Regions from separate parts of the Prochlorococcus sp. MIT 1318 genome, predicted to be linked through region 1. Evidence: predicted binding sites of a transcription regulator. Region 1 holds the regulator's gene; the other holds the start of a gene.
The links. Region 1 encodes HrcA, which represses chaperone genes, less so after heat shock. Its sites were predicted from a motif close to TTAGCACTCNNNNNNNNNGAGTGCTAA; they were not measured.

Region 1 (3,420 bases):
TGAAAAGCTAACCATCAACTTTTCGCCTCTAGCGAATATCTATATTTCCTCTACTAATCATCAGAATCTGAACTGGATATCACCATCTCTGATTCCATTTATTTTTCTAAATCTCACCACAAGTTGATGCCAATCCTCAGGGATTTGATTAAGCCGAACATCCCAATCCCAAGGCAATCGTTGTTGGCCTGGTGAAACCCTCTTGTTCTTGTTTGTAGTTCTTGCACTACTCACCAATCGTTTAAGCATGCGACTCCCCCAGTGGCATTTAGGAGCAGCTTTGGAGTGGGCGCCCCGTGGTATTTAATACCCCGTTGCACGGGGCATTATTTGGTCGTTAGTATTCAACCCACTATGGGCCAGCAACGCCATAACCTGCAGGGGCGAACGCTATCTGATGCAAGACACCTGCGAGAGTCAGACAACTACTTAGAGAGCTGAATCAAACATTTTCCCATGGGCCTTTGGTTAATTTAGCACCATCTGAACCAGGCCATGGAGGCATGGTCACTACATGCGCTACAGCTTCCAACTGTCCAGTATTACGAAATTGCATCGCTCCACCGCAAGGTGCATGTAACGCGGTGCCAGCATTAAAATTCACATGTTTTTCAATGCCTTCATGCTTTATCCAAAACACCCCTTCACCTTGAATAAAATACCATATTTCTTCTGTACATAATTGAATGGCAGCATGTGAAATAAAGCCAGGGGGGAAACGGCACAAGTAGGTATTGCCATGCTCAGTTTGAAGCATAAACTCCATTACACTGCCATCATCAGCCCTGCCTAAAACCCGCTCCTCAGGTTGACATACTTGCTTAAGAGTTTCTGGCGTCGGCATTTTTGTTTTATCTGCGTGATCAGAATACTTCTCATTCATTTGTTGTTCATCACTTAATCTCCTAGGCTAATTATAGCGTATAATTGAAAATATAATTACAAACACATAAAGTAAGAGCAAGGTGGTCTCCCTCTCCTCCGATGGTTTAAGCAATAAGTGAAGGTGTTTAGCCATCAGGCAGAGCCCATACACCCTCACGGCAAACTTCTGCTGGGCCTTTTTAAGTACCACCAACAACACATCACGCCTCAGGGCTTTAGCAATCAAGCACTGCCTGCTATTGCATCGCAGCGTGATGTGAAAACTGCAGCCAGTCGGCAGTAAGCGTTTTGCTCGAGCCATGGCCTTGCGGCATCAGAGCTCGATCATCAGCAAGGGGTTAACGAGTAACTGATCACGAGAACGAATGATGCAAGGATCAATCAGTGCATGGGCCTCATTTCCAGCTTTTGTTGAACCGTTTATTCCGCCGAAAACCTAGTTGCCGAAAATCAGTAGTCGTAGCAAAAAAGCTTCCAACTCATCGCTAGTTGTCTCGCTTAGCAGAGCAACCTTTCAAGGTGATTCGCCACGCTGCTGACGGCTGCCTTGGCTGTGGCATAAGCCATTCGCATCGGCCCAACCAGAGCAACTTGGCCGATGCCTTCCCCGGAGCTGTGATAGGTCGCTTGCACCACGGAACAGGCTTCCAGGGCGCTTTTGGGGTGCTCAGCGCCAATCCACACGCCTCCCAGTTGCTCATTGCCAACTGGCACCACTGCAGCTGGCTGCGTATCCATCAGTTCAAGTAAAGGTTGGAGGCTGGCGCTACTGCTGAATTCTGGTTGGGCGAGCAGCCTTGACATCCCATGGAACACTGCATCTGATTCAGCCGGTGTCTGAGCTTGGCTGTGGCTGTGAATTGCCTCTCGTAGTAAAGATCCGCTCAGATTGAGCTGCGGTGGCAGGCTCGACCAGTCGAGGCTGCCGTTGCCCGTTGTGGCCAGTTGATCGCGGGTCCACTCTTCGATGGCTTCGAGTTCGTTGCTGGCTTCATGGGGTAGCCGCAGATTGAGATGACTGGCTTGGTTGGAGCTTTCCACCAGCATCACCAGCAGCCGGTCGCCACTGCGCACCAGGCGTACGGCTTGAAGCGTTGGCTTAGGGCGTGCGGGCCTTGTGATCAAGCTCATCAGGCCGGTGAAATCGGTGAGGCGACGGGCCAATTGCCACATCAAGTCATCGAGAGCTGCCCAGCGCAGACTGAGGTTTGTTAGCTCCCGTTCAAGGTGCTGCGCCGCCGATCCTGGAGGCGGCAGCAAGCAGTCCACATAGTGGCGATAGCCCTGCGGGCTCGGCACTCTTCCCGCCGAGGTATGAGGTTGGGTGAGCAGGCCACGCTGTTCAAGGGCTCCCATGGCCGAACGAACCGTTGCGGCGCTGGCTTTGAGGCCAAAGCGTTGCACCAGGGTTTTGCTGCCGACGGGCTCAATCGTGTCCACGTAGTGGTGCACCGTTGCTTGAAGCACCTGCTGTTGTCGTGCCGGTAGCGACTCCAAAGCGGTGACGTCGGGATCTTGATGGTACGGGTGGGTCGTCCTGCTTTCGTGATCTGTCACGAACTCATTAAGCCGGCCTCAGTGTTGGCGCAGTTTGCTTGCAACCCAGCATCACCAACTAGCGATGCTTCTTTCCAGATTGCAGCTTTTGTGTTTTTCGTCGTGCAGCTAGACAAGATTTTGTGGCGGTAAGTGTGTGGCTGTTCGCGATTCAGTTGGCTTGCGCAAAGAGGCCTGTCAATCGCCTCATTGTTGTTGACTTTGTGAGCGCTTCATACTGGGCGCAAGACGATCAGACGATTAATGGATAAAGATGATCTAAAGAGTCTCATTGCCGGCCCATGAAGGCCCGCCCGTTTTTGATTGCCGTGCTAGCCACGGTGTTTGTCCTGTTCTCATTGGTGGCGGGGCTTGGATGGGCTATGGCTCGCCAAAACCCTCTTCGTTTGGTTGATCAGCCACTGGAGTTGCCACGTGCTGCAAGGTTTGTGCCTCGAGAGGCTGCTCTTGCCGTTCATTGGTTGATGGATCCAGTGCGTGTGCCGGCCTATGCCCAGGCTGTAGCGCCGGCACGCAACCGTCGTCAGGCTCGTGATGGTGCTCAGCAGATTCGTGATGGTGCTTTCGCACTCGCTGGTTTGGATTTTGAGTCGGAGTTGGTCGACTGGCTTGGTCCGCAAGTGAGCATGGCTTTGTTGGAACCCGACGTGCCAGAAGGATCCATGGGTTGGCTTTTGGTTCTAGAGAGTCGAGATCAGGATGGCGCGAGGCGGTTTTTGCAGCGCTTTTGGCAAGCACGCAGCTTGGCTGGCACAGATCTGCAGATCAGCCGCTATCGGGAGATGGGAGTGATTAGTGGCAAAGGGGCTTTGAGCGGACGCAATCCCCAGCCTTTGGCAACAGCATTGATCGACGATGACCTGCTGTTGCTTGCCTCCGGCCGGGGGGTATTGGAACAGGCTCTTGATGTTTCCCAGTTGTCTGACCAGCATCAACTTGGCGATCAGGAGCTTGTCGAGATCGTGCGCCAGCTTGGTG
Region 2 (3,420 bases), 990 kb from region 1:
ATATGTGGCCTGGCAGGATGCCAATTAGGCCTGTAGTGCTAGGCAGAATCACCTCTTCGGCAGTGCCGTCGAACACACTCTGGTCAGGTGCCAGAACGCGGAGGGTGAGAGACATGGTTCGGAGGCTTTGGTTTGACGTGGAGAAACTGAATGGGGATGAAAGTGAACAGCGGGGAGATGTCTCACTCCCCGCTGGGCTTTAACCCTTTGCTTCTGAAGCCATCTTCTCGGCCTTAGCTTTGACCTCGTCGATGTTGCCAACAAGGTAAAAGGCTTGCTCAGGGAGATGGTCTAGTTCACCGGACATGATCATATTGAAACCGGCGATCGTTTCTTCCAGCTTGACGTACTTGCCGGACATGCCGGTGAAAATCTCGGCGACAAAGAAGGGCTGGGAGAGGAACTTCTCAATCTTGCGGGCACGATCTACTGTGCGGCGATCATCTTCTGAGAGTTCGTCGAGACCAAGGATGGCAATGATGTCTTGCAGTTCCTTGTAGCGCTGCAGTGTGGCCTGCACGCTTCGTGCTGTGCGGTAATGCTCATCGCCAACAACTGATGGCTGAAGCATAGTGCTGGTGGAATCCAAAGGATCCACAGCCGGGTAAATGCCCTTGGCGGCCAATGCACGAGCCAGCACAGTTGTGGCGTCTAAGTGGGCAAATGTTGTGGCTGGTGCGGGGTCGGTTAGGTCATCTGCGGGAACGTAGACGGCCTGAATCGAGGTAATCGATCCCTCTAGGGTTGATGTGATGCGCTCTTGAAGTGCACCAACGTCGGTGCCAAGGGTGGGCTGGTAACCCACGGCGGAAGGCATGCGACCCAATAAAGCAGAGACTTCTGATCCGGCCTGCACAAAACGGAAGATGTTGTCGATGAACAGCAGCACGTCTTGCTTGTTCACGTCGCGGAAGTGCTCAGCCATGGTGAGAGCTGAAAGACCAACGCGCATCCGGGCGCCAGGGGGCTCATTCATCTGCCCGAAGCAAAGAGCTACCTTCGACTTCGAAAGGTCGTCGGAGTTGATCACTCCGGATTCTTTGAATTCCTCGTAGAGGTCGTTGCCTTCACGAGTGCGCTCGCCCACACCACCAAAGACGGACACACCACCGTGCTCTTTGGCGATGTTATTGATCAGCTCCTGAATCAACACGGTCTTGCCCACACCGGCGCCACCGAAGAGGCCAACCTTGCCGCCTTGACGGTAAGGAGCCAGGAGATCAATCACCTTGATGCCAGTTTCAAAAACTGTTGGTTTGGTCTCTAGCTCAGTGAGTTTTGGTGATGGCCGGTGAATCGGGGCAGTTGCATCGGTTGTAACAGGACCCTGCTCATCAACTGGTTCGCCGAGCACGTTGAAGATTCTGCCCAGAGTGGCTTCGCCAACGGGGACGGAAATTGCAGCGCCGGTGTCGAGGGCTTCCATGCCACGAACCAGACCATCCGTGCTGCTCATGGAGACCGCACGCACTCGATGGTCGCCGAGGAGTTGCTGCACTTCGGCAGTGATGGCAACATCCTGACCGGATGGATTCTTGCCCTCAATGCGAAGGGCATTGAGGATCTTGGGCAGCTTGCCGGCAGGGAATTCCACATCCAGAACCGGGCCAATCACCTGACGAATGACGCCCTTGGTGCCGGCGGTGGCGGTAGCTGCAGCGGCCATAAGAAAATAGAGTTTTGCAGGGGTGCGTGTCTAACGCATTCCCTTACAGAGCGGCGCAACATTACCACTGCATGGCGAGATCTTCTCAGGGTTCGGTGACCCGCACAGGTATCGGCTAGGCGACACAGCATCAACACACATAGGGTTGGCACTCAATGGCCACGAGTGCTACTCCAGGTCGTTATGTGGTGCTTTGGCGCCCTTTTCTTGCTCTTTCAATACACCCATGGCAGCTGTTTCTCTCAGCGTCTCCACCGTTAAGCCTCTCGGAGATCGCGTTTTTGTGAAAGTCTCTGAATCAGAGGAGAAAACTGCGGGCGGCATCCTTTTGCCTGACACCGCTAAGGAAAAGCCCCAGGTGGGCGAGGTGGTTCAAGTTGGCCCTGGAAAGCGCAATGACGATGGCTCCCGCCAGGCTCCCGAAGTGGGAGTTGGAGACAAGGTTCTTTACAGCAAGTACGCAGGTACAGACATCAAGCTCAGCACAGATGAGTACGTTCTGTTGTCCGAGAAGGACATCCTTGCTGTCGTCAACTGAGCTTTGCGGCTGACTTTGAACTTTCAGCTGACACCCGCTTTCAACTGACCAAATCCATCATTTTTAAAGGACAACGCCTCCCATGGCTAAACGCATTATTTACAACGAGCAAGCTCGACGTGCCCTCGAGCGCGGCATTGACATCCTGGCCGAATCCGTGGCCGTCACACTGGGGCCCAAAGGCCGCAATGTGGTGCTTGAGAAAAAGTTTGGTGCACCCCAAATCATCAACGATGGCGTCACCATCGCCAAAGAGATTGAGCTTGAAGATCACATTGAGAACACCGGTGTTGCTCTGATCCGGCAGGCAGCTTCGAAGACCAATGACGCTGCAGGTGATGGCACGACCACAGCCACTGTTTTGGCTCATGCCATGGTGAAGGCAGGCTTGCGCAATGTGGCTGCTGGTGCCAATGCAATCTCCTTGAAGAAGGGGATCGACAAGGCTTCCGACTTCCTCGTGAGCAAGATTGAGGAGCTCGCCAAGCCGATCAGTGACAGCAACGCCATTGCTCAGTGTGGAACCATTGCTGCCGGCAACGACGAGGAAGTGGGTCAGATGATTGCTGACGCCATGGACAAAGTTGGCAAGGAGGGAGTGATCTCTCTTGAAGAGGGCAAGTCGATGACCACTGAACTGGAGGTCACCGAGGGGATGCGTTTCGATAAGGGCTACATCTCCCCTTACTTCGCCACTGACACTGAGCGAATGGAGGCTGTGCTGGATGAGCCCTACATTCTCCTCACTGACAAGAAGATTGGCTTGGTACAGGATCTGGTGCCTGTGCTCGAACAGATTGCCCGCACTGGCAAGCCCCTGCTGATCATTGCTGAGGACATTGAGAAGGAAGCTCTCGCAACCTTGGTGGTCAATCGTCTTCGTGGTGTGCTGAATGTGGCTGCCGTGAAGGCGCCTGGGTTTGGTGATCGCCGTAAGGCCATGCTCGAAGACATGGCAGTGCTGACCAATGGTCAGTTGATCACCGAAGACGCCGGTCTTAAATTGGACAATGCCAAGCTAGAAATGCTTGGTACAGCGCGCCGTGTGACCATCAATAAGGACACCACAACGATCGTTGCCGAAGGCAATGAGACGGCGGTGAAAGGGCGTTGCGAGCAGATCAAAAAGCAGATGGACGAGACTGACTCGACCTACGACAAGGAGAAGCTGCAGGAACGACTTGCCAAGCTGGCCGGTGGCGTTGCTGTTGTGAAG

Region 2: a site for HrcA is predicted at 1,812-1,838, ahead of groES (co-chaperone GroES). Genes of this name have one in related genera too.

The regions. Positions count from the first base shown of each region.
Region 1 covers NZ_CP138958.1:387,075-390,494, reverse strand. Annotated here, with positions in the region: gene SIB66_RS02100 (hypothetical protein) at 443-883, opposite strand; gene SIB66_RS02095 (transposase) at 911-1,186, opposite strand; gene hrcA (heat-inducible transcriptional repressor HrcA) at 1,384-2,442, opposite strand; gene SIB66_RS02085 (DUF3352 domain-containing protein) at 2,724-3,420, shown strand, end outside.
Region 2 covers NZ_CP138958.1:1,378,505-1,381,924, reverse strand. Annotated here, with positions in the region: gene atpC (ATP synthase F1 subunit epsilon) at 1-115, opposite strand, end outside; gene atpD (F0F1 ATP synthase subunit beta) at 200-1,666, opposite strand; gene groES (co-chaperone GroES) at 1,893-2,204, shown strand; gene groL (chaperonin GroEL) at 2,287-3,420, shown strand, end outside.